Linked DNA regions of Glaciimonas sp. PCH181. Each later gene encodes a partner of the first gene's protein in a complex. Links are inferred from orthologs where the notes say so. Each region holds a gene or a part of one and is shown on either strand. Other genes may lie near its edges. The genes, in order: C7W93_RS12830 and xseA.

Region 1 (15,389 bases):
AAACTAGCTGAAAAAAACTAGTTAAATGCAATAAGCCCATTGTAGCAAACCGGATGTGGCGATAGGGCACTAGTATGCAGTCCTTCCAAATAAACGGCAGGACTTACGCAAATTTGCTTTAACGGCGCGGCGCTTCTCTGCCGTATGACGACTCACTTCGTACGAGCATACCGACTACTTCTGTAGGTTGGTGTACCGCGTTCCCGAAATAATTTCGCATGAGTCCTCCACCTAAATGGCGTAAATCATCCATTTAGGCGAGACCGCATGCATCAATCTTGCGCGTTTATTGCAGTGTCATTACAACAACGCACCGGTATCGGTATGCCGCTCCACCGAATCTGCCAGCGATGTTTCACCCTTGTCATAAAAATCGAATACCGCATCGACAATCAGAGCAGGATCATCAATTACCTGAATCAGATCGAGATCTTTTTCGCCAATCATGCCAGTGGTGACCAATTGCGCGCGGAACCAGTCTAATAGACCCGCCCAAAATTCACTGCCGACCAAAATGATCGGAATGTGTCGACATTTACCGGTTTGAATCAACGTCAGCACTTCGGTTAATTCATCCATCGTGCCGAAGCCACCCGGTAATACGATGTAGGCATCCGCATGGCGTACGAAGGCAACTTTACGCGCAAAAAAGTGACGGAAACTTAATGAGATATCCTGCCATTTATTACTGCTTTGTTCATGCGGTAACTCAATGTTTAGGCCGATTGAGGGGGATTTTCCTTCGAAAGCCCCACGGTTAGCCGCCTCCATCAAGCCCGGTCCGCCACCGGAAATGACGGCGAAACCTGCATCTGAAAATCGTCGCGCAATGTCAGAGCAAAGCGCGTAATACGGGTTATCCTCTTTAATCCGTGCAGAGCCGAAGATCGAAATAGCCGGATGTAACTCCGACAGGCGTTCGGTCGACTCGATAAACTCTGCCATAATTGTGAACATATGCCATGATTCGCGCGCCTTCTTGGAAGTAGCGCGTTCGATGTCCGTCACTTGCCGCAAACGCGGCACATTCTTTCCGTTTGATTCCATATGCAAAAAACCCTGCTGTTAGTTGATGGTTCCAGTTACCTTTATCGGGCGTTCCATGCGTTGCCTGACATGCGCAATGCCGCCAATGAGCCAACCGGCGCGTTGTACGGCATTTTAAATATGCTTCGCCGTTTACGTCTTGATTACCCTGCAGCTTACATTGCCTGTGTCTTCGACGCAAAAGGGAAAACGTTTCGGGACGATATGTATGCCGATTACAAGGCTACACGCGCTTCAATGCCGGAAGATCTAGTTAAACAGATTACGCCTATTCACGCCGCTGTGCGCGCAATGGGTTGGCCTATTTTGATGGTAGAGGGCGTTGAGGCCGACGATGTCATCGGTACCTTGACTGTGCAAGCCGTTTTGCATGGCATGACCGCAGTGGTGTCGACTGGCGATAAAGATCTGGCCCAGCTGGTGAATCAGCATGTGACGTTGATCAATACCATGAACAACGAAAAGCTCGATCCGCCAGGCGTGATTGCCAAATTCGGTGTGCCGCCAGAGCGGATCGTCGATTATCTGACCTTAATCGGCGATACGGTCGATAACATTCCTGGTGTCTCCAAAGTGGGGCCGAAAACAGCGGTGAAATGGCTGGCGCAATACGACACGGTAGACCAGGTTATCGCCAATGCGGCCAACATCGGCGGCGCAGTTGGCGAAAATCTGCGCAAGGCCATTGACTGGCTGCCACAAGCTAAAGCGCTGGTCACGGTCAAGACTGATTGCGATCTCAGCGAGCATATGGGGACATTTCCAGAGTCGTTGGTCGTATTGCCGCAAGATAATGCAACATTAATCGATATTTATACGCGCTACAATTTTAAGACCTGGCTGCGCGAGGTGAGCAGTTTAAACGGTAGCGTAGCAATCAATGGCACAGCGTCCGAAGAAAACACGTTGACGCCGAAAAATACTGAAAAAGCTGGCATTATCGGCAGCGTTATCGCCGCTGTGGAAGATCTGGTCCAGAGCAGCTTATTTCCAGACCTCGCAACAAATTACGAAACAGTCGCGACCGAGCAGCAGCTCGATCATTGGCTGGCAGTGATTAACGCTGCTGAATATACTTCTGTCGATACCGAAACAACTTCCCTCGAACCGATGACCGCGCAATTGGTTGGTATTTCGCTGAGTTGTATCGCTGGTGTTGCCGCTTATATTCCGGTGGCGCATCGCTCGCAAGATGGACCGCAGCAGTTATCGCGGGATTTTGTGCTGGCAAAAATGAAGGCTTGGCTGGAAGATCCTAGCAAGAAAAAAATCGGGCAAAATTTAAAATACGACAGCCATATTTTTGCCAATCATGGAGTGACCTTGCGCGGCATCGCGCACGACACCATGCTTGAATCATACGTGTTTGAATCGCACCGGCCGCATGACATGGATAGCATGGCTTTGCGTCATCTTGGTCATAAAACTATCACGTTTCAAGAAGTGTGCGGAAAAGGCGCATCGCAAATTTGTTTCGATGAAGTCGAGATTGCACGGGCGACTGAATACGCCGCTGAAGACGCCGACGTTACTTTGCGCCTCCATCAAACGATGTGGCCGCATATCGAAGGCGATACAAATCTGCGCTTTATTTACGAAAAAATTGAAGTTCCCACCGCTGTTGTCTTGCAGAAAATCGAACGCAATGGTGTCTTGATCGACGCCGGTTTGCTAGGAACGCAGTCAAACGAATTAGGCAAACGCATGCTGGATATCGAGCAGCAGGCGTATGTATTGGCTGGTCAGCCATTCAATCTGAATTCGCCGAAACAATTGGGTGAAATTTTCTTTGAAAAACTCCAATTGCCGATAGTCAAAAAGACGCCTTCCGGCGCGCCTTCGACCGATGAGGAAGTATTGCAAAAATTGGCTGAGGATTATCCGCTGCCGAAGATTTTGCTCGACTATCGCAGCCTGTCGAAATTGAAGTCCACCTATACCGACAAATTGCCGAAAATGGTCAATCAGACCACCGGACGCGTCCATACTAATTATGCGCAGGCAGTCGCGGTCACGGGGCGATTAGCTTCTAATGATCCGAATTTACAAAACATTCCGATCCGCACCGCTGAAGGGCGGCGTATCCGTGAAGCGTTTGTCGCGCCGGAGAATAGCGTCATCGTCTCTGCCGATTATTCGCAAATTGAGCTGCGCATCATGGCGCATATTTCCGGCGATGAAAACATGTTGCGGGCGTTTGCGGATGGCGAGGATATTCACCGCGCCACGGCTGCAGAAATTTTTAGCACGACGCCGAAGGATGTCACCAGCGAGCAGCGTCGCTATGCCAAAGTGATTAACTTCGGTTTGATATACGGGATGAGCGCTTTCGGTTTAGCCGGTAATCTTGGTATCGAGCGGGGTGCCGCGCAGATGTATATCGAAAAATATTTCCTGCGGTTTTCGGGTGTCAAACAGTTTATGGATGACACCCGTTTGCAAGCTAAGGCGCAAGGTTACGTCGAAACGGTATTTGGGCGTCGTTTGTGGCTGCCGGAAATTAACTCACCTAACGGTCCGCGCAGACAGGGCGCGGAGCGTGCGGCGATTAATGCGCCGATGCAAGGCACGGCGGCCGACTTGATAAAACTATCGATGATTGCTGTGCAGGATTGGCTCGAAACGCAGAAGCTGGGATCAAAGATGGTCATGCAAGTGCACGATGAATTGGTGTTGGAAGTACCGCAAGACGAGTTGGAGCTGGTGCGTCAAAAGCTGCCGGAATTAATGGCTGGCGTGGCAACTTTACGCGTGCCATTGATTGCAGAAGTTGGCGTAGGAAAAAATTGGGATGAGGCACATTAATTCTGACGAAATTTTGTAAAATTTGAGACGTTTATCCTTTTGTTTTAACCATTTTGAGGAAAATACGAATGCCTAATTTCAAAGATGATTTCGATAGTCTGGTGGGAAAAACGCGTTTGACCGAAGACCTTAATCGCAGGACTTTTATGAAGGCCGCTTTAGGCACGGGTTTTGCCGCCGCAGTCCTGCCAGTCTGTGCCCAAACCGTCATCAAGACTGATACGGTCGGCCTTACCGCTGGCTCGCTTGAGGTGCAAATGAATGGCTTGACGGTGCCAGTGTATCGGGCGCAACCGGAAGGCAAAACCAATCTGCCAGTTGTGTTGGTGATTTCTGAAATTTTCGGCGTACATGAGCATATTGCTGATGTCGCACGGCGTTTTGCAAAGTTCGGCTATCTGGCAATTGCACCTGATTTGTTTGCGCGTCAGGGCAATCCAGCGGCATTTTCCTCTATCGCTGAGTTACAGAAAGAAGTAGTTTCAAAAGTCCCGGACGATCAGATTATGGGCGATCTGGATGCGTGTGTGGCATGGGCCAAAGCGAATGGCGGAAATATCGATAAGCTGGCAATTAACGGATTTTGCTGGGGCGGTCGGGTGACTTGGCTTTACTGCGGCCACAATCCAAAAGTGAAAGCGGGCGCGGCTTGGTATGGTCGTCTTATCGGCGAAAAAAGCGCACTTAATCCTCTGCAACCGATTGATATTACACCGACTTTGAAAGTGCCTGTTTTGGGCTTGTACGGCGGCAAGGATGAAGGTATTACGCAGGATAGCATCCAGCAAATGAAGGCAGCATTAGCCAAAGGCAGCAACAAGTCGATTTTCGTGGTGTATCCAAATTCGGGCCATGCTTTTAATGCGGATTATCGGCCGAGTTACGTTGAAGCAGACGCCAAGGATGGCTGGAAGCGCACGATAGACTGGTTTAAGACTCACGGCGTAAGTTAAGAAGAATATCCGACGGTGATTGCCGTCGATGGTGAAAGTAGTGCAAAAAAATGCGCAGACGGTTGTGATAACAACGGTCTGCGTTTTTTTTTGTCTCGGCTATAGAGACGCGAAGCGAAGTGTTATGCGCCGGTAGCAACCGGGCGGCTGGTGTCTGCGCACCATTCGCTCCATGATCCGGGATACAGCGCCGCGCCATGCAGCCCGGCGATTTCTAGCGCCAGCAAATTATGACAAGCGGTGACGCCCGAACCGCATTGCATGATGGCGTTTTGTGATGCGCTGATGATGTTATTGAATTCTTCATGCAACTGATGGCCGGGTTTAAAGCGTCCATCAGCTTGCAGATTGTCTTTGAAGAAGCGATTTTTTGCACCCGGGATGTGGCCGCCGATAGGATCGATAGTCTCGTTTTCTCCACGGAAGCGGTCCGGCGCACGAGCATCGACCACAATGCGTTGCTGACTGGTCAGGTTATTCAACACGTCATGGGCATCGACCTGCGTAACCAATGATGGCCGGGCGTTGATATTGCCGACGGTTGGCGCTGGCACGTCAGTCGACAGTGCTTGCCCTTCTGCTTGCCACATTGCCAGTCCGCCATCTAAAACTGCAACAGACGCGTGGCCGATTGATCGTAACAACCACCATAATCTTGCCGCAAACATGCCTCCGTGCGCATCGTAAGCAACGACTTGCGTGTCGTCGTTAATTCCCATGTTGCGTAAGGTAACAATTAGGGCATCTTGCTCCGGTAACGGATGGCGACCTTTGAAGGTCCCGTCGGCGGCTTGCTTGGCACCGGATAAATCTTGATCAAGATGGGCGAAATGCGCACGCGGAATATGACCGGCAGCGTAAGCTGCGCGACCAGCATCCGGCGCGGCCAGGTCATGACGGCAATCGACGATAACCCACTTTGGGTCTTGAGCATTCTGCAGCAGATTGGCCGCTGAAATCAGTGTGGTGTAAGGATGTTTGTTGGGCATAGCGATCTCCGGTAATTCGTGCGGTAGCAGTAATTCGATTGTACCCAAGGTTGCTTTATTACGGGTACTTTAGCGAGTAGTCTGGCTGCAGCGAGAGTCGAAGGGAGATAGGCGCAACGGACTCTACGACTAGTCCAGAAGTATTGCGCCAGAGGAGGGTCGATTTTTAACTGTGCCGTAGCGGCGAAGGACGCTTACAGTGTGATTTGACTGCGATACCATTCATGGAAGTGCTGCATGCCATCTTCCATCGGCGATTGATACGGTCCAACTTCATTGGTGCCGCGGTCCATCAGAATGCGACGACCTGCATCCATACGTAGCGCAATTTCGTCGTCCTCTACGCAGGTTTCCATGTAGGCGGCGCGCTCGGCTTCGACCATTTCGCGCTCAAACAGGGCGATTTCTTCCGGATAATAGAACTCAACCACATTGGTGGTTTTTTGCGGGCCGCGTGGCCACAAAGTGGAGACGACCAGCACGTGTGGATACCACTCAACCATGATGTTGGGATACAAAGTCAGCCAGATTGCGCCAAATTTAGGTGGTTGTCCGTTGTTAAACTTGAGAACCTGTTCTTGCCATTTTTGGTACGCCGGTGAGCCGGATTTGGCCAAGCCATGATTGACGCCCACGGTCTGTACGCTGTAATGCTTGCTGAATTCCCAATTTAAGTCATCGCAACTGACAAAGCTGCCTAAACCCGGATGGAATGGTTCAACGTGGTAATCCTCCAGATAAACCTCAATAAAGGTCTTCCAGTTGTAATCGCATTCATGGACTTCGACGTGGTCAAACAAATAGTTGCTGAAATCGAGATCTTTGGCGACGCCCAGATTTTGTAGTTTTTCGCCGACATTGAAGCCGTTTTGCTCAAATAGCAAACCATTCCAGCTTTGTAACGGGGTTTGGGACAGATTCATGCACGGCGTTTCGCCGAAATGCGGCGCGCCAATCAGCTCGCCCTTGAGATCATAGGTCCAGCGATGGAGGGGGCAGACGATGTTGCGCGCGTGGCCGCGACCATCCAGCATTTTTGCTTGGCGATGGCGACAGACGTTAGAAACCAGCGCGATCCCCTCGGGGTTGCGCACTAACATGCGGCCTTCATTTTCAGATGCCAGCGTAGCGTAATCGCCTACGTTGGGCACCATCAATGCATGACCGGCGTAACGCGGACCATGTTGAAATAGTTGCTGGATTTCGCGTTTTAACAGTGTTTCGTCAAAGTAAACGTCAACCGGAAGTTGCGCTTCAGACCGCGCCAGCTTGGCAAAAATAGCCAGATCGGACATTCCCGTCCCCCAAATTAATCTGCACCAACCTAAGAGAGAAAGAATCCGCAAAAACCTGTGTTCAAATAAATGAAACGGAAATTTTGGACATAACCCGTGATTATGCCATAACCCTAGTGTGTTTTTTTCATTTAACTATAAATTAAGCGCGATGGTGCGCACTTCTAGAAAGGACGGTGCGTCAAATACATTATCGAGACTAGATTGCCCTTTGTATGCGGATGCATTGCGGCGTGCACAAGGGTTTAGTGTTGCCGTTTTGCTTCGGCGTTATCTGCATTTTTAACTGATTTCGCTATAGTTTATTTCGCAACGAATTAATAAAGCGACTATCAGAAATTCAACGGTTTATACCTGTTTGCACTAAAATAGCGGACTACACTATCGCACCGTCTCTATCTTCGACGTTCGTTTGCTCACCCGCAGTCAGTTGTTGCGTCCGCCGTTCTGGCGGCGGCGTTGGCGCAAGTCAATGCGGATGGCGAGCAAGCACGCCAAGGGGTGACGGTTGCGCAACATTATTTTGAACAGGTTCTATACAAAACTATGGCAAAAAACACACTTTCTGCCAATCAGCCGGCTTCATTTGAACAGGCAATGGCTGAATTGGAGCAACTTGTTGCGCAGATGGAAGCTGGCGAATTGCCATTGGAAGCCTCCGTTGCCGCCTATAAACGCGGCTCGGAGCTGGTGAAGTTTTGTGCTGTACAACTCGATAAAGTCGACAGTCAGGTCAAAGTGCTGGAAGGTGACATGTTGAAGCCCTTTGTTACTGCCCCGGATTCGGACGGAATTATCGAATGACGCAAGAAATGACGCAGCACATCAACGCAATTGACGACAATCTTGTGGCGCCAGTGACATTTGGCGTCTGGATGCAGCATGTTCAAACGACAATGGAAGCCGCATTGTCCGCATTTTTGCCAGCGGCTGACATCGTCCCGACGCGGCTGCATGAAGCCATGCGTTACGCTGTGCTTGACGGCGGTAAACGCGTGCGGCCGCTGTTGGTATTTGCAGCCGGTGAATTGTTTGATGCGCCTGTTGCCATGCTGCAACGGTCCGCGGCAGCGGTGGAGATGATCCACGCGTATTCGCTCGTGCATGACGATATGCCGTGTATGGATGATGATGCGTTACGGCGCGGTAAGCCGACTGTGCATGTGCAGTTTGATGAGGCGACTGCGTTGCTAGTCGGCGATGCGCTGCAATCGCAGGCATTTGTAGTGTTATCGGCGAGTGTCGAGGACGCTGATGGTATCGCGGTCGACATTGCGCCTTTACGCCAAATTGCGATGCTGCGTTTGTTGGCGCAGGCTTCTGGCGCTGCTGGCATGTGCGGTGGTCAGGCGATTGATCTCGACAGCGTCGGCTTGCATTTGTCTTTGGATGCGCTTGAATTGATGCATCGACTAAAAACTGGCGCGTTATTGCGCGCCTCTGTGCTGCTGGGAGCGATCAGTGGCAAGACATTATCCTTGGCGGAAACCAACGCGCTGGAGACTTACTCAACAGCGATTGGATTAGCGTTTCAAGTGGTCGACGATATCCTCGATGCGACTGCTGATTCGGCAACCCTCGGCAAAACAGCGGGCAAAGATGCCGCAGACAATAAACCGACCTATGTTTCGATTCTGGGTTTGCCCGAATCGCAGGCATTGGCGGAAAAATTGCGCAATGACGCTCACGCGGCGGTTGCGCCCTTTGGTGATAAAGCACGTCGTCTGCGTGAATTGGCAGATTTGATTGTGCAGCGGAAAGCTTAAGCCCCATGAATTTACTTAATAAAATAAACAGCCCGGCAGATTTGCGCCTGCTTTCGCGTGCGCAACTGAAACCGCTGGCAGACGAACTGCGCGAATTTGTCATTGATTCTGTGTCGCAAACGGGCGGTCATTTGTCGTCTAATTTGGGAACTGTTGAGCTGACAATTGCGTTGCATTACGTTTTTAATACGCCTGAAGATCGCGTCGTCTGGGATGTTGGTCATCAAACTTATCCGCACAAAATCCTGACAGGTCGGCGTGATCAGATGAAAACCTTGCGTCAGTTTGAGGGAATTTCCGGATTTCCACGGCGTGACGAGAGCGAATACGATACGTTCGGTACTGCTCACTCATCGACATCGATTTCAGCGGCGCTGGGGATGGCGCTAGCCGCCAAGACTAAAGGTGAGGATCGGCATGCCATCGCGGTAATTGGTGATGGTGCCATGACCGCCGGGATGGTATTCGAGGCGATGAATAATGCCGGTGTGTATGAAGATATCAATTTGCTGGTGATTTTGAATGACAACGATATGTCGATTTCGCCGCCGGTTGGCGCGCTGAATCGCTATCTCGCGCGGTTGATGTCTGGCCAGTTTTACGCCAAGGCGAAGAATGTCGGCAAGTCGATGCTGCCTGCGCCGGTATTGCAATTGGCTAAGCGTTTTGAAGAGCACGCTAAAGGCATGGTAGTGCCAGCTACGATGTTTGAGGAATTGGGCTTTAACTATATTGGTCCGATTGATGGACATGATCTGGAGTCGTTGATTCCTACGATGCAGAATTTGAAGCATCTTAAAGGTCCGCAGTTCTTGCACGTCGTGACGAAAAAAGGGCAGGGCTATAAGTTGGCGGAAGCTGATCCTGTGCTGTATCACGGTCCGGGGAAATTTAATCCTGCTGAGGGGATTAAGCCGGCCACTTCTAGCAAGATGACTTATACGCAGGTGTTTGGCGATTGGTTATGCGATATGGCTGCGCAGGACGATAAGCTGATCGGGATTACGCCAGCGATGGGCGGTGGTTCTGGATTGGTGGAGTTTGAGCAGCGTTTTCCGGATCGTTATTACGATGTTGGGATTGCGGAGCAGCACGCGGTGACGTTTGCTGCGGGATTAGCTTGTGAGGGTTTAAAGCCGGTAGTGGCGATTTACTCTACCTTTTTGCAGCGGGCTTATGATCAGTTGATTCATGATGTGGCGTTGCAGAATTTGGATGTGACGTTTGCGCTGGATCGGGCTGGATTGGTTGGTGCGGATGGCGCTACACATGCTGGGAATTACGATATTGCATATTTGCGTTGTATTCCGAATATGGTGGTGATGGCGGCTTCTGATGAGAATGAATGTCGTCAGATGTTGACTACTGCTTATCATTATAAAGGCCCGGCTGCTGTGCGATATCCGCGCGGCGGCGGTGTTGGGGCGGTGATTGATAAGGAGCTTGTTGGGCTACCTTTGGGTAAGGGGGAAGTCCGACGTGTGGGTAAGGGTGTGGCGATTTTGGCGTTTGGTACGATGGTTGCTCCTAGCTTGGGGGCTGGTGATGCGTTGAATGCTACGGTTGCTAATATGCGCTTTGTTAAGCCGTTGGATGTGGGGCTGTTGTTGGAGTTGGCGGCGTCGCATGATGCGCTGGTCACCGTTGAGGAAGGTTCGATTATGGGCGGCGCGGGGGCTGCTGTGGCGGAGGCGTTGGCTGCTGCCGGGTGTGTTAAGCCGTTGTTGAATTTGGGGCTGCCGGATCGGTTTATTGATCATGGGGATGCTGGGCAGTTGTTGGCTATGTGTGGGTTGAATGCTGAGGGGATTGCGGCGAGTGTTCGGCAGAGGTTTGGTAGGGATTTTGTTGTGGGTGAGGGGGCGGTATAAGGTTGTTGTTCGGTTTTCGTTATTCAACGGAGTTTGTGCTCCGTGATGGCTTTATCGGGGGCGGCCCGACAGCCGGTTACTTTCTTTTGCTTCGGCTCGGCGCCCCCGCTAAAAGAAAGTAACCCAAGAAAAGGCGACCGCAGGTATCGCTGCTCCGGGTTCCCAAATTTCTTAGCTGTCCCTCGGGTCGAAAGACCAACTCGCCTTCGGCTCAAACATGTCTTCCGACACTCTCCGAGTGACAGCTAAGAAATTTGGCCGCGCTACATGACGGGGTAGGTCAACTTCAAAAGTAACTGCAACTGTGGCTGCGCCTTTAATTCATAGGCTGCAGCCTTTTTGCATTTGGGTTGTTTTATTTTGTAAAAATGGTTGGGGTTTTACACGTCGGTGCGTCGGCTGTTTTTCCAGAGTACGTCGCTGCCGCCGTCTAATCTATTTAGTACCCGCGATAAGACGAATAACAAGTCTGATAGCCGGTTGACGTATTGTCTTACGGGGACGTTCACGGTTTCGGTTTTGCCTAGGGAGATGATGCTGCGTTCGGCGCGGCGGCATACTGTTCGGCAGACGTGGGTCAGCGCTGCGGTGCGGGCGCCGCCGGGTAGGATGAATTCTTTTAGTGGCGGCAGGTCGGTGTTGTATTTTTCTAGTAGTGTGTCTAGCCGGGCTACTTGGGCTTCGTTGATTAGTACGTAGCCGGGGATGCATAATTCGCCGCCCAGGTCGAATAAATCATGCTGGATTGTTAGCAAGTCTTCTCGTAACGATGCTGGTAGCTCCTCGCATAGCAACACTCCCAGGTGGGAGTTTAATTCGTCTACGTCGCCGATTGCGTGGATGCGCAGGCTGTCTTTTTCGGTGCGGCTGCCGTCGCCCAGGCCGGTGCTGCCGTTGTCGCCGGTGCGGGTGGCTATTTTTGAGAGTCGGTTGCCCATGGTTTCTTCTTTATTGAGTGTGGGTGGTGGAAGCCCTACTGTACACCAGCAGCGCTTTAGCGCCTTAAATTCCGGGTGATTCCCTGTAATTCTCAGTGGGGAGTAAAATCTCACCAAACGGAGACCTTTCATGAATCATATAGTTAATATGGCTACCTTAAAAAAGCCGCTGCCTGAAGCCTTGCTGGATGCGCTGAAGTCGTTATTCGGCGATCGTTTATCTACTACGCAGGCTATGCGTGAGCATCATGGTAGTGACGAATCTTCTTACGATCCTATGCTGCCCGATGCGGTGGTTTTTGCTGAATCTACTGAAGAAGTTGCGGCTACTGTCAAGCTTTGCAGCGACTTCCAAATACCTGTTATTCCTTATGGTTCGGGGACATCTCTTGAGGGCCATATATTGGCGCTGCAAGGCGGTATTTCGATCGATTTGTCGCGTATGAATCGGTTGCTGGCGGTGCATCCGGAGGATATGACTGCTACTGTACAAGCCGGTGTGACGCGCAAGCAGATCAATCATGAGATCAAGGATAGCGGCTTGTTTTTCCCGATCGATCCGGGTGCTGATGCATCGTTGGGCGGAATGGCGGCGACGCGGGCCTCGGGCACCAATGCGGTGCGTTACGGAACGATGCGTGAGAACACGCTGGCGCTGACCGTGGTGACTTCCGACGGTCGGATTATCAAGACTGGCACGCGGGCTAAAAAATCTTCGGCTGGTTACGATCTGACGCGTATTTTTGTTGGTAGTGAAGGGACGCTCGGGATTATTACCGAAGTGACTGTGCGGCTTTATCCGCAGCCCGAGGCTATTTCTGCTGCGGTTTGTTCATTCGATAGTATTGCCGATGCGGTCAACGCGGTGATTCAGATTATTCAGCTGGGTGTGCCGATTGCGCGCGTTGAGTTTCTCGATGAAAACAGCGTCAAGGCGATTAATGCTAACGCTAAGTTGGGTTTGCCGGAAAAGCCGCTATTGCTGTTTGAATTCCACGGTAGCGATAACGGCGTGAAGGAACAGGCAGAAGTGGTGCAGGCGGTGGTCGATGAACATCATGCGACCGGCTTTGAATGGGCCACGCAGCCCGAAGATCGGTCTCGTTTATGGGCGGCACGGCATAATGCTTATTTCTCCTTGCTGCAGTTGCGTCCCGGTGCTCGTGCTATTTCTACTGACTGCTGTGTGCCCATCTCACGCCTTGCCGAGTGTATGCTGACGACCAAGGCCGATTGCGATGCGCATGGCATTATTTATTCGATTCTTGGGCACGTTGGCGATGGTAATTTCCACGTGCAAATGCTGGTCGATCCAGATAATCAGGATGAAATTGCTTGTGCTGAGGGTGTTAATGCACGGATGGTGGCGCTGGCGATTTCGATGGATGGGACTTGCACCGGCGAGCACGGCGTCGGTTTGCACAAAATGGATTTTCTGATTGCTGAGCATGGCGCTGGCGCGATTGAAACCATGCGTGCGTTGAAGCACGCTTTTGATCCAAAAAACATCATGAATCCAGGAAAAATCATCCGTTGGTAACCCAGAAAAATGGCACTATTTTTTGCGTTTCTCTTCAGAAAATACGCTAGAACTGCGCAGCAGTATGGGAGACTTTACACATTTAATGGGGCATAATCTGACTGCAAAAATATGCAATACGTTAATCACTTTCAAAAATGCTAAATAAGACTTCCATCGCGACGCGATTACCACCGGTGCATGCGCTTTCCGCATTTGAGGCGGCGGCCCGGCATAACTCTTTTGCACTTGCTGCAGACGAGTTATGTATCACGCCGTCGGCGTTGTCGCACCGGATTCGTCTGTTGGAGGATTTTGTCGGTGAACGCCTTTTCAGCCGAGATGGCCGTACCGTCAACTTGTCAGAGTTTGGTCGTCGTTATCTGGATGTGGTGCGTAACGCATTGCGTACTTTGATTGAATTTCCGATGCCGCATCGTGGCGCACAAGCGCAGCCGCGTATCAAAATAACGGTGCCGCCCACTTTTGCGCGACATTTGCTGATTCCCTATCTTGGTAGCTTTATCGCCGAATATCCGGACATTGTGGTCGAGATATTTATGTCGGTGCCGCTGTACGATCTAAGCCTGTCCGAAAGCGACGTTGAAGTCCGCTTTGGTGCAGGAAAGTATCCCAATACCACCACCGAAAAACTATTTGAAGAGCCTGCGTTCGCCGTTGCCACGCCGGGTTATCTGAGTCAGATTGGCGGTATAAAAACACCGGCAGAGTTGCGCAAAGCGACGTTATTGCGCTCGGCACTAGAGCCGTGGCAGCCGTGGTTTGAGGCCGCTGGTCTGGATTGGCCGGAGCCATCGTCGGGTTTGCGGGCCGATGATCTGGGTTTGCTGCTTGAGTTAATTCGAAATGGCTACGGCGTAGGTCTGACGCGCAAACATTTCGCCCAAAAAATGATCGCCGATGGTGAGCTGGTACAGCTATTCGATATCAGTCTGACTTCGCCGCCGCATGCTTACTATCTGGTCTACGAACAAAAGCCCTACGAACGTCCGGAAGTGACGATTTTTATTGCCTGGATGAAAAAAACCTTTAACAAGCTTTAGGCCCAATTACGTCGGTGAGCAACCAATGCCGCCCGACGTAGCGAGCAAGTGAAAACATTTCACCATAGTTGCCTAAGCTTTTCAGCCGCAAAAAGCCATTTAAGCAGCCTTTTATAATGGCAACTCGCTATACTTCCCAGCATGTAACAACTGTTCTGTTTGAGAAGGCTCTGCCCCTTTTTTTTTGCCCTCAGCGCAGAATGCAGTCCTTAGCTAAGTCCTTGTTGCTCCCAAGTCAGCTTTCAACTTAGTCCTCACACTGCGCCAATCCGCACAAAAACGTCGCATAGGATGCACATGAACGCCCCCGAAAAGTCTCTAGAAGCACCTGCTTTCACCGCCGAACGTCAGCGCCAGGTGGCTGCGGCATTACGCGCTGTTTTGCCGCCGCACGCAGTATTGTTCAATGAAGAAGATACGCGGCCCTATGAATGTGACGGTCTGGCCGCATACAGGCAGTTGCCGATGGTGGTGGCCTTGCCCGAAAACGAGGATCAGGTTGTAGCAGTCCTTAACATTTGCCGTGGTCTGAACGTGCCGATCGTGCCGCGTGGCGCAGGTACGGGTCTGTCTGGCGGCGCAATGCCGATTGCCGACGGCGTCGTGGTATCGACGGCGAAGCTGAATCGTATCGTTAAAATGGATCTCTATTCACGCACTGCGGTGGTCCAGCCCGGTGTACGAAATCTGGCTATTTCGGACGCCGCCGCTATTCACGGTTTGTATTACGCGCCCGATCCTTCCTCGCAGATCGCCTGCACCATCGGCGGCAACGTTGCCGAAAATTCAGGCGGCGTGCATTGTCTTAAGTATGGCCTGACCGTGCATAACGTCATGCGCGTGAGGATGGTCACGATTGATGGCGATATTGTTGAGCTTGGTGGCGGCGTTGGTGGCGCATTAGATGCACCGGGGCTGGATTTGCTGGCCGTCTTCGTGGGTTCAGAAGGCATGCTGGGGATTGTTACAGAAGTCACCGTCAAGCTCATTCCAAAGCCGCAACTGGCACGCGTCATTATGGCGTCGTTTGATGACGTCGTAAAAAGCGGCAACGCGGTGGCCAATGTTATCGCAGCAGGGATTATCCCGGCGGGTTTGGAAATGATGGATAAAACCAGCTCACGCATGGTTGAACCGTTCGT
Region 2 (15,477 bases), on another replicon or contig:
GATCATCGGCTTGCCGCCAAGATCCGCCAAAGGCTTATTGGGCAATCGGGTCGACGCCAGTCGCGCAGGAATAATGACAGTAAAGGACATTGACGATCTTTATAGACTATTGAAACTCAGAGATAAAAGGCAATATCGGCCTCAGGCAACGGACGAAGGAGGAATATTCTCGCTGTCAGCGACATCCGCCGCACCGTTCAGCTCCCGCGCTTGATCAGCCCACATAATCGGAATGCCGTCACGAATCGGAAAAGCAAGTCGGTCGGCGTTACAAATCAGTTCCTGCGCTTTTTTATCATGCTGCAACGGCCCTTTACAGATTGGGCAAACTAAAATATCAAGCAGTTGGGTGTCCACGGAGTTTCTCCACAATTTGATGTGCCAGCGCGCCGTCAATCTGCGCTGTCACGGGGACGACCCACACACGCGGGTCGTTTTTAAGTGTTTCGATTTGACTGCATTTTACTGCATCCTTTTCGGTGATCAGAATGATCTCTGCGTCTAGCGCAGCAAAAGGATTTGCAGAAAAATCATAGTGATCGGGCAATGCAAGCGATTCAAATACCAGGCCCAAACCAGACAGCATCGTAAAAAATCGCTGCGGATTGCCAATTCCAGCTGCCGCCAATAGTCGGGGCGCTAACCTCACTGATGGCGCTGCGGCTCGTGTTAACGCTGTCGGCTGCGCCAATTTATCCTCTGATGCAGTCGGAAAATGCATGAATGATAACAAATCTCGTGTCTCAGTACGATCCCCAAGACGCTCGGCAATCTCGCCCAACAGATTCATACGCATCGCATCAGGGGGTAACGACGCTGGCAAGACCGCTGTCGGCCCCAGATTCACCACCGTAAAATCACGGCGACGCGTAGCCGGTTCGCGCAAAGGCCCCGCAGGCAGCAACCAGCCATTGCCATTGCCACGGCTATCGCATAAGACGATTTCAATATCGCGTTGCAGCGGATAGTGCTGCAAACCGTCATCCGACAAAATCACGTCTACTTCGGGATGCGTCTGTAACAATAGTTGCCCCGCCGCCACCCGATTTCGGCCTACGACTAGCGGACATTGAACCCGCCGCGTAATCAGCAGCGGCTCGTCGCCAACATCAGCGGCGAGCGATGTTGCGGTCACCAACCGGGCCGTTGATTCTGGATTTGCCCCATAGCCACGCGAAATAACGCCGGGAGTATAACCTGCCAGGCGCAACGCCTGAACGAGCCAAATGGTCAGCGGCGTCTTGCCAGTCCCGCCTATGTAAATGTTTCCCACCACAATCACTGGCACAGGCAAACGAGTCCGCGTGCGCCATCCAACCAAATACAAGCCACGACGCACACCGACGACCAATCGAAATACTAGCGATAAAGGCCATAGCACGCACGCCAGCAACCCGCGATGCTGCCAGGCCGCAATGAATCTCGCTTCAGTCGTGGAAAATTTTCGTGTCAAACGGAACAACCTATCAATCAAAATTCAGCCGAAAACGCTAGCAAGGGGACCTGCAATCGCCCTTACCAGACATTCATCAGGCATTTGCTAAAGGAAACCAGTAAACCAAAACCGTCGAGATCGTTGCAGCTAACCCAATCAGCGGCCACGGTAGGCATGACATCAACTATCGCCCCGAACATATTTGGACGTACTTAATCTTTCGTACTTAATCTTTATTACGCAGTCTTTACGAGGACTTACTTCTTACTATTTGCCTGCGCAGCAAAAGTAACCTTTTCAAAACCCGCCAAACGCGCAGCCTCCAGCACATTAATGACGGTTTGATGCGGCGACATTGCATCCGCGTTGATGATGATCAACGGGGTTTCCTTAGACTTATTCGGGTCACTTTGCGCCGCAGTCTTCAAATCCTGCGCCAGATCATCTGCGCTTCTGGACGATACCTGTAGCTTATTCACCGCATATTGGCCCTGCGCCGTCACCGCAACATAAATCGGGAATGGCCCAGCCTCAACCTTCGCGGCATCGGCACTCGGTAGCGTAATCTTCAGCGCGGTAACTTTGCTATACGTCGTCGTGACCATCAAAAAAATGACGATCACCAACAAAACGTCAATGAACGGAATCAAATTAATTTCAGGCGCTTCACGCGCCCTGCCTTTGCGAAAATTCATATTCGAGCCTCTTGCACCATATTTAGTACTTATTCAACCTTATTTTCGCGCGCCGTGGACGATATCCACAAACTTGATCGCCTGCTGTTCCATATCGACGATAAAGCTGTCTATCGTGGCCCGGAAATGGCGATAAAAAACCAATGCCGGCATCGCAATCGCCAGACCAAACCCAGTGTTGTACAGCGCCACCGAAATCCCGTGTCCCAACTGAGCAGGATCAGTACCCGCGCCATTGGTTGCGCCAAAAATCTCAATCATGCCGACTACCGTGCCAAACAAACCCATCAACGGTGCCAGCGTAGCAATCGTGCCTAGTGTAGTCAGAAAGCGCTCTAAATCATGTGCCGTTGCCTGACCGGCTTCTTCGATCGCTTCTTTCATGATGTCCCGCGGCGCATCGACATTACGCAGGCCAGCCGCCAATACACGTCCCAGCGGTGAATTATTTTCCAGATTAGTAAGCACTTCGGCCTTGGCACGGCCATTGTGATAAACCCGAATAACCTCTTGCAATAACTGCGGCGGCAAAATGCGCGGACGGCGTAAATACATTAAGCGTTCAATGATTAACGCGGTCGCAATCACCGAGGCAATTAATAACAACCAGATCGGCCAGCCTGCAGCTTGAATAATGGCAAACAAAAAAACCTCCTTGAGGCAAATGCGGATAGGTTTATCTAATGGATTGCAGAATGTAAACTGTTGAAGCCATGTGAGCAAGTACCTCAGCGGCTGATTACAGCTTTGTATGCCAGATACGGGCTAATTACCGGGCGATTTCAGCCGTTTATTGTCACATTACTTCCCATTCGCAAGGGCGTCAGCAGCGAATCCAGACGGCGCGCTATACGAAAACCGAGGGAAACTCTTAACTTGCAAACGACCTGGCCCACTAGCCAAAAAACTTCCTCACATTTTATGTGAACAAGATTGTGGATAAGTCTCTTCTCATGAAGTTAAGCAATTGATTTCAAACGAGATTTTTATGCTGCATCAAAAACGTGCAGCATCAGATGGTTGCTTCCAGCAAGCGTCCTCCAAAAGTTCTCCACAGTTTTTGTGGACAACTTTGTGAACAACTTGCCTTACGAAAACCTATGCCCTTGATTTTGTTCACTTTTTTATAACTGTTCAGATCGCGCCCAATCACCCCATTTATCCCCATATTGTGGCAAAGAACGCTCATTCTCCGGCGACGCTTAGGTAACCCTGGAATTGATCTCAGTTATCCACAGATTTTGTGGATAACTTTGTGCACATCATGACTGAAATGATACTAAGTCATTGATTTAAATGCACTTTCATTTCGTGTGCACAGATACTACAACTGGGGGCAAATATTGACTGACGCAATGATGCGACCCATCCCGGCAATTGACGCGATCAGAAGTGCCAAGGCGAAGGGGGAACTTATCCACAGAAATTGTGGATAAATTTGTGTACAAGGATGCTGGGATGAGATTAAACGCTTGATTTAAATGGTTTTTTTAGAAGTCAGCAGTGCCGCAACAAAAATTCCACCGATGCGCTTTTTATAGTGATGTGCAGCAATATCAAAGTTTTCCACAGTTTATGTGGATAACTTTGTGTGTAAGCACACAACAAAGAAGTTAAGCCATTGATTCAAAACGGTTTTCCCTTACTGTGCGCGGCTGAGGCAATAACGTCACAATTCCGATGCATCAAGCGTTGTTATAAGCCCGCTCCAGCACCGCAATGTCGAGTTTAATCATATGCACCATTGCATTAAACGCTCTTTGCGCAGCCGCCGTATCCGTACTGCTGATCATCCTCATCAATGCATTCGGCACGATTTGCCAAGACACGCCAAACTTATCCGTCAACCAACCGCACTGCTGCGCTTGCCCGCCTTCTAGCAAACTCTCCCATAAGTGATCCACATCTTCTTGCGTCTCACAAGGCACAACAAACGAAATCGCCGGAGAAAAGGTAAATTGCGAACCGCCATTCAAGGCCAGGAATTCCTGCCCGTCAAGAATAAACTGCACCGTCATCACCGTCCCTTTGGGCTGGGGCGCGGCATCCGGGTAACGACTCATGTCGACAATACTTGCGTTCTTAAAGATAGAAACATAAAAATTCGCAGCCTCTTCGGCTTTGCCGTCGAACCACAAACAGGGGCCTATTTTTTTCATGATCGCTCCTCCTTGAGGTGAGGCAAATAAAGCAACGAACCATCCCATTCAGAATACGAAACAAGCAGAACTGACAAATAAGTCTAGAAACAAATGCAGCCGTTAGCAATGTTGCATATTTGACGGATCGCTCAGTTAAATAATGCAAAAATAAGAGAAATATTAGCAATGAAGTTGCCAAAATAAAGCCATCATCGCCCGTTACTTATCCACAGAAATTGTGGATAACTTTGTGTACAAGACTGCTGAAATCAACTTAAGCGCTTGATTAAAAGGAGTTTTTAGCTTGTGTATAGCCGTGCCGCAAAACTGCTATTTCGCAGATGCGACCCTTATTTAGTTGATTAAGTACAGTTAATTTATGAGATAAAAAAAACTTTTCCACAGTTTCTGTGGATAACTTTGTGCGCAAATAGATTAGAAACAAATTAAGCCATTGATTCAGAACGACTTTCTACACATGCAGTGCAATGAAGCAATGCCAAGCAAGAAAAAAATGTTTCCATAGAAGAATCAAACAACCCGAGAACACGCTTTCTTCCCATTACGATTTACAATACGGCGCTGCAAGACCGCTGCTGTAATACCGCTTAACAACGCGCAATGCCTGCAATAAGCCTCTGCCCTGTCTCTTCACAGAAAGCCCGACGCCCACGATGTTATTTCCCACTCCTGCCGACAGCCGCGCTGGCACAGCGCCAGTGCTCTCCGTTACCGCTCTGAATCAGGCCGTGGCGCGCATGCTGGAGCGAAGCTTCCCGCTGACGTGGGTGTCCGGCGAAATATCCAACTTTACGCGTGCCGCCTCCGGACATTGGTATTTCACGCTAAAGGATGATGGCGCACAAGTCCGCTCGGTAATGTTCAAGGGCCGTGCCCAACACGCTGGCTTTACCCCTCGTGAAGGCGACAAAGTTGAAGTACGGGCGCTAGTGACGCTCTATGCGCCCCGTGGCGACTATCAGCTAAATGTGGAGGCGATTCGGCGCGCCGGCGCAGGCAATTTATATGAAGCATTTTTGCGCCTCAAAGAAAAATTAACGGCAGAGGGCCTTTTCGACTCTGCCCGCAAGCGCCCTATTCCGCAATTTGTTACCTGTATCGGGGTCGTTACCAGCTTGCAAGCAGCGGCACTGCGCGACATTCTGACCGCACTGGCGCGCCGCGTGCCGCACGTGCGCGTCGTGTTATATCCAACGCCCGTGCAAGGCGAAGGCGCAGCAGAAAAAATTTCCCGCGCCATCAATACCGCCTCGGCTCGCGCTGAATGCGATGTATTGCTAGTCTGTCGCGGTGGCGGCAGCATTGAGGATTTATGGTCGTTTAATGACGAAGGCGTTGCCCGTGCCATCGCTGCGGCGACCATGCCAGTGATTTCCGGTGTCGGCCATGAAACCGATGTCACGATTGCCGACTTCATCGCCGATATGCGCGCAGCAACGCCCACCGCCGCCGCCGAATTAGCCGCGATTCCCCGACTCGACTGGCTATCCGTACTAGAAGGCCACGCAGCGGATATGACCCGCGCCGTGCGGCGACAATTCGGCGAGGCAAGTCAGACCCTTGACTGGTTCACGCGTCGTCTGGTCAGCCCAGCGACGACGATCAGCCACGAACGCCTGAAGTTACAAAGCCTGCAAACGCGTTTGATGCACGCCACCACTATTCCGCTGAGACAGTCGCGCTATGCAATGTTGCATCTGCGCACCCGCTTGTCGGCGCAACTGCCGGATACGCGCCCTGCACGCAGTCTTGTAGCAGACCGGGCACGACGTCTGGGCAATGCGCTGACATTACAAAACAAACAAAGCCGGTTGGCGCTCAGTGCGCTCAATGCCCAATTGGAACTACTCAATCCGCAACGCACGCTGGAACGTGGCTACGCCATCGTGACTAATGCCAAGGGCGCGGTCTTACGAGCGCCAAAGGAACTCCAGCCACGTCAGCTCGTCACAATACAACTAGCTGAAGGTAGCGCGAAAGTAGGGATTGATAGCGTGCAACCGACCTTCGATTAGTGCCGGACTCACGCCTGAGATATAAGCAAAGATTAATAAAGACTAACAACGGGCGCTGTTGAATTCGTCCGATTGCTGCATGGAATAGATAAGCGCTTTACAATAACGCGCTTGAACCTGTTAAATACCAGTAGACCTGTCATTAGTCTGTCATTAAGCGACCTAATAATGGTTAAGTCGATAGCGGTCTGCAACACGATGCTGGAAACATGGAGCCGTATGCAAATACGGAACAGCATCAGCCGGGATTGCATTAATCAGCCGTAACAAGCGGCTTTAGGATGGCTTTAAGTCAGATTAACGACAATTTTTAAAAGTTTTACCTAGTTAATACACGTTCTTAGTAGCCCAATAAAACTTAGAAAGGACACACCATGGCATATACACTTCCTCCCCTCCCGTACGCGATCGATGCATTGGCTCCACATATCTCGCAAGAGACACTGGAATTCCATTACGGTAAACATCACCAGACCTATGTGACCAATCTGAACAATCTCGTTCCGGGCACAGAATTCGAAAACGCATCATTGGAAGAGATCGTCAAGAAATCATCCGGCGGCGTCTTCAACAACGCAGCACAAATCTGGAACCACACGTTTTATTGGAACAGCTTGTCACCAGATGGCGGTGGCGCACCTACTGGCGCTCTGGCCGATGCGATCAACGCAAAATGGGGCACGTTCGATAATTTCAAAGTAGAACTGACTAAATGCGCAGTTGGCACATTCGGTTCGGGCTGGGCTTGGTTAGTAAAAAAGACCGATGGCACTTTGGATCTGGTCTCGACTTCTAACGCAGCAACGCCACTGACAACTGATGCAAAACCACTGCTGACAGTTGACGTTTGGGAACACGCTTATTACATCGATTATCGCAATGCACGTCCTAAATATCTGGAAGCATTCTGGGCATTGGCAAACTGGGACTTCGCTGCAGAGAATTTTGCTTAATTAAATTTAGCAAGCGTTGCACAGTTAAACAAAAGCCGACTTTCGAGTCGGCTTTTTAGTATCCGCTTACTTTCCCCTAATGCAGCAACGCAATTTTCCTGATCGCCCGGCGATCACGGTAAACAACGCCTTTGCAGCTCCCTGCTAAGCATCCCATTGCACTCCTTCCAAAGCCCCGGACAGACGCCAAAATCGACAGAAATGATCATTGCTGTATCCTAAACCCTTGATGATCGAAAGGAGTAGCTGCCGATGGATTTCAATTTTTTATCTACCTTACATGAGGGACCGCTGCGCTCGGGCCTCATCGTTCTGCTCACTATCATTATTTTCGGCTTGATCGCCGTTATCCTGCATCGTGTAGGCATTTTGCTATTGCGCCGACTGGCACGGAACCGTCCCTTCACCACCAATGCCAGCTTTATCGCGTTTCGCGCCAGTCGAACCTGCATGGTGTTATTTGCCACTCGGGTCGTGCTGACGGGTGCGCCGGACAACACGCCTTGGCTGATTCCGCTGTCTTATATCACCTCTGTCGCGCTGATTCTAGCGCTGACCTGGCTCGCCATGCGCTGTATCGAGTCGGTCAGCGTCACAGTCATCAACCGCCATCCGTCCGACGTGATCGACAATCTCAAGGCACGTCGGGTATTGACGCAAACCCGAGTACTTGCACGTAGCGCCCATTTTATTGTCGGGTTACTTGGACTAGGTTTTGTACTACTGACTTTACCGGGCGCAAAACAATTTGGCGCAAGTTTGCTGGCCTCAGCAGGCGTCGCCGGGCTGGTCGCCGGTATGGCAGCTCGCCCCGTCCTGGGAAATTTTATTGCAGGATTACAGATTGCATTTTCACAACCGATACGGATTGATGATGTTCTGATCGTCCAGGGCGAATGGGGCCGCGTAGAAGAAATTACCGGCACTTTTGTCGTCGTTCGGATTTGGGATGAACGCAGAATGATCGTGCCGCTGCAATGGTTCATTGAAAATCCATTTGAAAACTGGACACATAGCTCATCCACGATTCTGGGAACAGTTTTTCTATGGCTGGATTTCGCTGTGCCGGTAGCCGCATTGCGTGAAGAATTCGAACGCATCTGTAAAGCGTCATCGCTTTGGGATAAGCGCGTGTGCGTTTTGCATGTCACCGACGCAACCGACCGCGCCATGCAAATCCGGTTGCTGACCAGTGCGCAGGATTCAGGGATCGCCTTTGCGTTACGCTGCGCCATCCGGGAGGAAATGATTGCCTTCATTGCCAAGAACTATCCACAAGCATTACCGCGCCTGCGTTCGACACTGGACCCGCTAGAGATCCGCACCGCTGCGCACACTAACGCCGATGCCGATGCCATGACGACGATCATCGACGGCCCACCAAACTAGGCGCGGAAATTGGCTATCATTGAGCTGTCATTAGCCGTCGTTCAGCCATGATTGTGATTCGGATTGCCACACCGCACGCCGCCCGGATTACCATCAGTCCAGGCTGAATTTAGAATCAGACTGCAAAAATTGACGCGTTTATAGTCCGGGTGTTTCAGCGCCAGCACATCCGCCTTGACGTTGCCAAAAGTTGAGTCTGGCTTGTGCATCGTGCCCTGTGCAAACGCGTCGATAATACCTTCTTTAAAATTTGCTTCACGCGGATGTGCCAGCACGACTTGATTGCGCTGCTCGTCGGTAAAGTCACTATACGCCAAGCCCAACACGTCCATTTCGACACCCGCAGTAACCAACGCCACCACCGGCTTTTTATGCTGCGCAATCCCGGGCGTGGTGTGCAGCGCGATCGCGTCCCACACCTGCTCGATTTCATTCTCAACTATCCCATAGCCAGTCAAAAAAATGCGCGCCGCATTGGCGCCATCTACTTCAAAACGATCATTTTTGCTGCTATATGCCGGGACCAGTCCCATGTCATGAAACATCGCGCCGATATACAGCAGCTCAGGATCGTACTGCAATTTTTGACGCTCTCCGGTCAGTGCGCCAAACAAAAACACGCGCGTCGAATGGTTAAATAACAAGTCCGATTCCGTGTCACGAACAAGTTGGGTTGCGTCCCGCGCCAATTTGCTGTCGGGGAGACGGATTCCGGCGATCGTATTGCTCATGTCATTCTCCAGATAAAATTCATGAATTAAGGGGCCGATGCTTGCAGGTCTATGCTTGCCTGCAACCCTGTTCACTTTAATTGTTGGCGCTGTTGGGTACAATGCAAAGCGTGCGTTCAACACTGCCAGACGCACGCCAAATCCGGCCATGACGGTCAACCCTTCGATATCCCGATAATTTCCGTAACGGCGATGTTGGCCCATTTAAAGGTAATTCGATGCGCACAATTGCCATTGCGATTTTTCCGGGTGTTCAGGCACTTGATGTGGCTGGTCCGGTCGATGTTTTCGCCGAGGCAAACAATTTCCTCGCGGCTGACGATGGCTATGAGATTACAGTGGTGAGCGCAACCGAGGATGCAGTACGCGCCTCGAACGGTATGCGCTTGTTGGCGGATAGGACGTTTGCCGATACAAATCAGCACTACAACACGGCGTTGGTCGCCGGCGGCCCTGGCCTGCCCGATGGCGCGCCAGATCCACGTTTAACCGCATGGCTGATTAACGTTGCTTCCCGTTGCGAGCGTTATGGATCAATCTGTACGGGTGCGTTTGCACTCGGCCACGCGGGCTTGATTGATGATCGCCGCGTGACGACGCATTGGCAAAATGCGCCGCAATTAGCGCAACAATTTCCGCGGGCGCAGGTTGAGCTGGATCATATTTATAGTCGGGATGGCGCTCTGGTGACGTCGGCTGGCGTAACCGCAGGGATCGATGTATCGCTGGCGTTGGTGGCGGAAGATCATGGCTCACAAATCGCACTTGCGGTGGCGAAGCGGTTGGTTGTCTTTGCGCAGCGTCGCGGCGGTCAATCGCAGTTTAGCCCGTATCTCAGCACCCCGACTGATGCGACGTCACCGGTTGCCAAAGTGCAGGCGTATGTGATGGAACATATCAGTGAACGTTTTACAGTGGAGAAGCTGGCGGAAGTTGCGGGCATGAGCACGCGGAATTTTGCGCGGATTTTTGTTCAGTTAATGAACGTTACGCCGCATGAATTTGTAGAGCGTGCGCGAGTCGATACGGCGCGGAACCTGCTTGAAAGTACGGATGCGGCGTTGAAGGCTATCGCCTATGATTGTGGATTTGGCACCGCTGATCGGATGCGAATTGTATTTAATAAGCGCTTGGGAGTCGCACCCAATGAATATCGGACGAGTTTTCAGAAGAAGTAATTCGTCCGGATATGTTGGTAGCGAGTGTCGACTAGCGGCCGCTTTGCACTATTACTTCGCGGTCATTCTGATTGCGCCATCGAGACGGATGACCTCGCCATTCAGGTAGGCGTTTTCGATGATTGTTTTTACCATTGATGCGAACTCAGCTGGCTTGCCCATGCGGGGTGGGAATGGGACGGTTTTGCCTAATGCTTCCTGGACTTCGGCTGGCATGCCTAGCAGCATTGGTGTTTCCATAAGGCCGGGGGCGATTGTCATTACGCGGATGCCAAAGCGTGCTAATTCGCGTGCAACCGGGAGAGTTAGTGCGACTACGCCGCCTTTTGATGCGGAGTAGGCGGCTTGTCCGATTTGTCCATCGTAGGCGGCGACGGAGGCGGTGTTGATGATGACGCCGCGTTCGCCGTCTGCGTTCGGCTCGGTTTTGCTGATGGCGTCTGCTGCCAGCCGCAGCATGTTAAAGGTGCCGATTAGGTTGATTTGGATTACGCGAGCGAAATCGTCGAAGTTGTGGGGGCCGGTTTTGCCGAGGACTTTTTGGGCTGGTGCAACGCCGGCGCAGTTGATTAGTCCGTGGAGGCCGCCAAAGGTCGCTACAGCTGCATCGACTGCGGCTTTTGCGCTGGATTCGTTGCTGACGTCGGTGGTGATGAATTGTGCGCGGTCGCCGAGTTCTTTGGCTAGCGCTGTACCGGCTTCCTGATTTAGATCGGCTAGGATGACCTGGCCGCCCTGTTGGATAATCATGCGGGCGGTGGCAGCGCCCAGGCCGGAGCCGCCGCCGCTAATCAGAAAACATTTATCTTTAATTTGCATGTGAACCTCTATTTTGGATGTGGTTAATTATTGGTGTGAAATTTTGGTTATTCGGTGCGTCTAATTCTGTGTTGCTGTTCAGGAGGATCATAGCGTTAGTCGGTAATTTAAACGGTTTGTTCACAGTGGAGAGTCCACCGGGGGTCGCCCGGCAGCTAGTCACTTTTTCTTGCTTCGGCTAGGCACCCCCGGCTTGCATCAACGGAACACAAACCGTTTTAAATACCGACGAACCAAAGCCAACCCTCCCCACTACAACTTACCTTTCGCAATCTCCTGATTCCGCAAAATAAACCTTTGCAACTTCCCACTAGGCGTCTTAGGTAACTCCTCCAAAAACGCAATCTCCCGAGGATAAGAATGCGCCGCCAAGCGCTTCTTAACATACTGCTGTAACTCAACCGCCAACAACTCAGACGCTTCATATCCCGCCCGCAGCACAACAAAAGCCTTCACCAATTCCGTCCGCTCAGGATCAGGCTTCCCAACCACAGCAGCCTCCGCAACAGCATCGTGCTCCAACAGCGCACTCTCAACATCAAACGGCCCAATCCGATATCCCGCCGAAGTAATAATATCGTCATCCCGCCCAACAAAACTAATACTCCCATCAGCATTATTCTCAACCGTATCGCCAGTCAGATAATAATTATCCCGCGGCGTCGAACCCGATTGCGGCCAATACCCCTGAAACCAAAACAAAGGCGACCGCGCCCGGTCAGCAGCCAACACCCCCGGCTCACCGACCCCCAGCTCCAGACCCTCCTCATTCAACACCGCCAACCGATACCCCGGCATCGCAAATCCCGCAGAGCCGGGAAGAAACGAATGCGCCAAACCATGATGATTGCACAGCATCATGCCGTTTTCGGTCTGCCCATAATGGTCATAAATCGGACAATCCAGATATTCTTTAAACCAGCGAATCACCTCAGGATTCAACGGCTCGCCAGCGCTGCTGACCACCCGTAACTGACCTTTAATAGAACCCGCCAGCGCCTCCCCCGAAGCAATCAACATCCGATATGCAGTCGGTGAACCGGCCAGATTAGTGATTCCATACTTCTCAATAACCCGATAACAATTCTCAACCGTGAACGCCCCGTCATACAACGTAATTGCATGCCCTAACAACAACGGACCGGTGACGCAATAATACAAACCATAAGCCCAACCCGCATCGGCGATGTTCCAGAACGCGTCTTCCGGCCGGATATCCATTGCATAGCGGGCATAGACATAAAACGCCAGCATCGCCCGCAGCGGCACGACGACGCCTTTAGCTGGTCCTGTCGTGCCCGACGTAAACATCATCATGAAAGCATCATCGCCAGAGCGCATCACTGGCGCAAAGTCTGTCGATTGCTGATCCAATTGCTCCCAAAAATTCAGATCGCCAGCAATAACGCCTTGGCCATTCTTGTCCGCAATCGTCAACGCGTTCGGGCAACCCGGAATATCGTTTAACTTATGCCGGTTGTCAGCATCGGTCACGACCAATTTAGCTTCGCTGCTGATAACACGGTGTTCAATCGACTTCGATCCGAAGGCGGTGAACAGCGGCTGATACACCGCGCCAGCGCGCCAGGTGCCTAAAATAGTGATAAGCAGTTCCGGTGTTCTTGGCAACAATCCGGCTACGCGATCGCCGGGCTGAACGCCTTGCTGCGTCAACAAATTGGCAAATTTAGCGGAAAGATCACGCAACTGTTCAAATGTGTACTGCGTGCTGCTGCCATCTTTATTCTCATAAAACAGCGCAACGCGACCCGGTTGCGCATGACGATCGCAACATTCGACGCAAGCGTTGATGCCTGTTTTTAGGTCGCCGGACAGCACGGCGGCGATCTTTTCGACATCGAAATCTGCATAAAATTGTTGATAGTCCGGATTTTGACTAGTTGCTTGCGCAACATCCCGAATCGCGATTTCACCTGTTAGCACGTCAGCTGACATATTTGTTCTCCTATAACCTAAAATGGCGCATTTAAGCTGCTCTCTGATGTTGCTGGTGAGATAAACTATTTACGCTGCTTAATAACAATTAAACAATAGCTGATCATCGCCAAGCCTCAGTCTAGGATATCCATCGCCGACTAGCCATGCCATATCCATTCAAGCTGGGCGGTTGAATTTGCAATACGCAGCAGCTTCGGCAACCTTTTCCAGCCCTCTACACCTCAAGAAAATCGCATGAAAGATTGGGAAAAAGACACCATCGGCATCGACTTCGTCCACGAAGCATTAGCAGTTCTGCTCGAACGCGGCTTTGACGCCGAGAGTTTGCTGAATGCAGCAGGAATCTCACCGATGTTGCTGAAAGCACCGCAAGCAAGGGTCTCGGCAGCTAATTACGGCCAACTCTGGTCCTTGATTGCCAAACAGCTGGATGATGAATTTTTCGGCATGGATAGCCATCCGATGAGAGTTGGCAGCTTTTTGTTGCTGTGCCAAAGTGTGATCCAGTGTGAAACCTTGGGCAGCGCCCTAAAACAGGTATTAAAGTTTATGCGGCTAGTGCTCGACGATATCCACGGCACGCTGACGATTAACGACAAGTTTGCACAGATGACGCTGCACGAAGTATCCCCAGCGCCTTCACGCGCATTCACCTATGCGACTTTTTTGATTATTGTGCACGGCTTGGGCAGTTGGCTGATTGGTCGGCGTATTCCGTTACTGACGGCCGATTTTCGATGCGAAGAACCACGCTGCGGCGCTGACTATAAAATACGTTTTAGCGAACAAGCGCGTTTTGGTCAGGCCAGCACTTGCATCACTTTTAATGCTAGCTATCTGGACCTTCCGATTGTTCAGAACCAACGCACGCTGGTGAATTTTCTGGCTGAAGCGCCCGCCAATTTACTGGTCAAATATAGTAATCGGGATAGTCTTAACGCCAAAATCCGTCACCACTTACGCCGCACCGCATTAACTGAATGGCCGGACTTTGATACGTTGTCGCGGCAACTTCACTCAACCTCCTCCACGCTGCGCCGTAAGCTGCATCAGGAAGGACAATCCTATCAATCGATCAAGGATAATCTGCGACGCGATCTGGCAATCAATCACCTCAGCGGCTCGCGCAAAAGCATCGAAGACATTGCTGTCCAGCTAGGCTTCGCCGACCCCAGCGCCTTCCATCGCGCATTTAAAAAATGGACCGGCAACAGCCCTGGCGAGCATCGTCGGACCTTATCGAGCAAATAGTCGGATAACGTCATAAAAAAAACCGCCCATCGACGAGTCTCGATGGACGGCATTTTTACATCAGGATGTTTCCCTGAATTTACTTAATCAGCGATCCCTGCTTTTTGGAAATAGCATTCGCCACCACCAACGCCGTCATATTCACCACCCGCCGCACGGTCGCGGAAGGCGTCAGAATATGCACGGCTGCGGCGGCACCCAGCAATACCGGGCCGACAGTCACACCCTGACCGCCAGTCATCTTCAAGACATTGAAAAGAATATTCGCAGAATCCAGATTCGGCATAATCAGCACGTTGGCGTTACCGGTCAACGTTGATTTTGGCAAGTATTGCGCCCGGATATCGGCGCTTAAAGCCGCATCGCCGTGCATCTCGCCATCTGACTCAACATCCGGCATGCGCTTGGCAAATAAGCCGCTTGCTGCGCGCATTTTTTTAGCCGATGGGCGCGTGCTGGACCCAAACATCGAATGCGACAGAAAGGCAACCTTCGGTGGCACACCAAAGCGCCGCACTTCCTCAACCGCCATCGCCGCAATATCGGCCAACTGCTCAGCGCCAGGATCATCGTTGACAAACGTATCGGCGATAAACAGCGTGTGTTGATCCAGTACCAGACCGTTTATAGTCGCAAAGCCTTGCGCGCCTTCACGCAAGCCAATGACGTCACGGACATGTTCAAGATGACTATCGAAACGTCCCACCAGACCGCACAACATACCGTCTGCGTCTCCCAATTTCACCAGCATTGCCGCGATGATCGTATTTGAACGACGCAAGATCGACTTTGCCATTTCCGGCGTGACGCCATCACGTGCTTTGATCTCGTGATAAGCCTCCCAATATTGGCGGAAGCGTGCATCGTCCTCAGGATTGACCAGCTCAAAA

The links.
Region 2: the proteins of C7W93_RS12830 (region 1) and xseA are in contact, whole or in part, in a cryo-EM structure (PDB 8TXR), measured with the Escherichia coli proteins. The link is inferred for Glaciimonas sp. PCH181 from one-to-one orthologs.

What each region holds. Positions count from the first base shown.
Region 1 is NZ_PYFP01000001.1:2,805,913-2,821,301, reverse strand. Bases 6,370-9,264 are described here. They hold C7W93_RS12830 (exodeoxyribonuclease VII small subunit), read left to right. Parts: upstream 6,370-7,635; coding sequence 7,636-7,893; downstream 7,894-9,264. Other genes in these bases: dxs (1-deoxy-D-xylulose-5-phosphate synthase), read left to right, coding at 8,861-9,264; C7W93_RS12825 (farnesyl diphosphate synthase), read left to right, coding at 7,902-8,855; C7W93_RS12835 (aromatic ring-hydroxylating dioxygenase subunit alpha), read right to left, coding at 6,370-7,089. Outside these bases: C7W93_RS12855 (TIGR00730 family Rossman fold protein), read right to left, coding at 301-1,047; polA (DNA polymerase I), read left to right, coding at 1,048-3,852; C7W93_RS12845 (dienelactone hydrolase family protein), read left to right, coding at 3,921-4,805; C7W93_RS12840 (sulfurtransferase), read right to left, coding at 4,928-5,794; more of C7W93_RS12835, read right to left, coding at 5,989-6,369; more of dxs, read left to right, coding at 9,265-10,726; C7W93_RS12815 (cob(I)yrinic acid a,c-diamide adenosyltransferase), read right to left, coding at 11,107-11,664; C7W93_RS12810 (FAD-binding oxidoreductase), read left to right, coding at 11,795-13,204; C7W93_RS12805 (LysR substrate-binding domain-containing protein), read left to right, coding at 13,360-14,247; C7W93_RS12800 (FAD-linked oxidase C-terminal domain-containing protein), read left to right, coding at 14,545-15,389. UniProt on the Escherichia coli protein: Bidirectionally degrades single-stranded DNA into large acid-insoluble oligonucleotides, which are then degraded further into small acid-soluble oligonucleotides.
Region 2 is NZ_PYFP01000003.1:305,010-320,486, forward strand. The notes cover bases 4,144-7,126. They hold xseA (exodeoxyribonuclease VII large subunit), read left to right. Parts: upstream 4,144-4,945; coding sequence 4,946-6,307; downstream 6,308-7,126. Other genes in these bases: C7W93_RS22090 (VOC family protein), read right to left, coding at 4,144-4,289; sodB (superoxide dismutase [Fe]), read left to right, coding at 6,682-7,126. Also shown: kdsB (3-deoxy-manno-octulosonate cytidylyltransferase), read right to left, coding at 1-90; C7W93_RS22070 (Trm112 family protein), read right to left, coding at 142-357; lpxK (tetraacyldisaccharide 4'-kinase), read right to left, coding at 338-1,453; C7W93_RS22080 (biopolymer transporter ExbD), read right to left, coding at 1,693-2,130; C7W93_RS22085 (MotA/TolQ/ExbB proton channel family protein), read right to left, coding at 2,170-2,775; more of C7W93_RS22090, read right to left, coding at 3,816-4,143; more of sodB, read left to right, coding at 7,127-7,260; C7W93_RS22105 (mechanosensitive ion channel family protein), read left to right, coding at 7,513-8,649; C7W93_RS22110 (HD domain-containing protein), read right to left, coding at 8,691-9,380; C7W93_RS22115 (GlxA family transcriptional regulator), read left to right, coding at 9,599-10,558; C7W93_RS22120 (SDR family NAD(P)-dependent oxidoreductase), read right to left, coding at 10,610-11,377; C7W93_RS22125 (AMP-binding protein), read right to left, coding at 11,630-13,333; C7W93_RS22130 (AraC family transcriptional regulator), read left to right, coding at 13,571-14,587; C7W93_RS22135 (NADP-dependent malic enzyme), read right to left, coding at 14,667-15,477. UniProt on the Escherichia coli protein: Bidirectionally degrades single-stranded DNA into large acid-insoluble oligonucleotides, which are then degraded further into small acid-soluble oligonucleotides.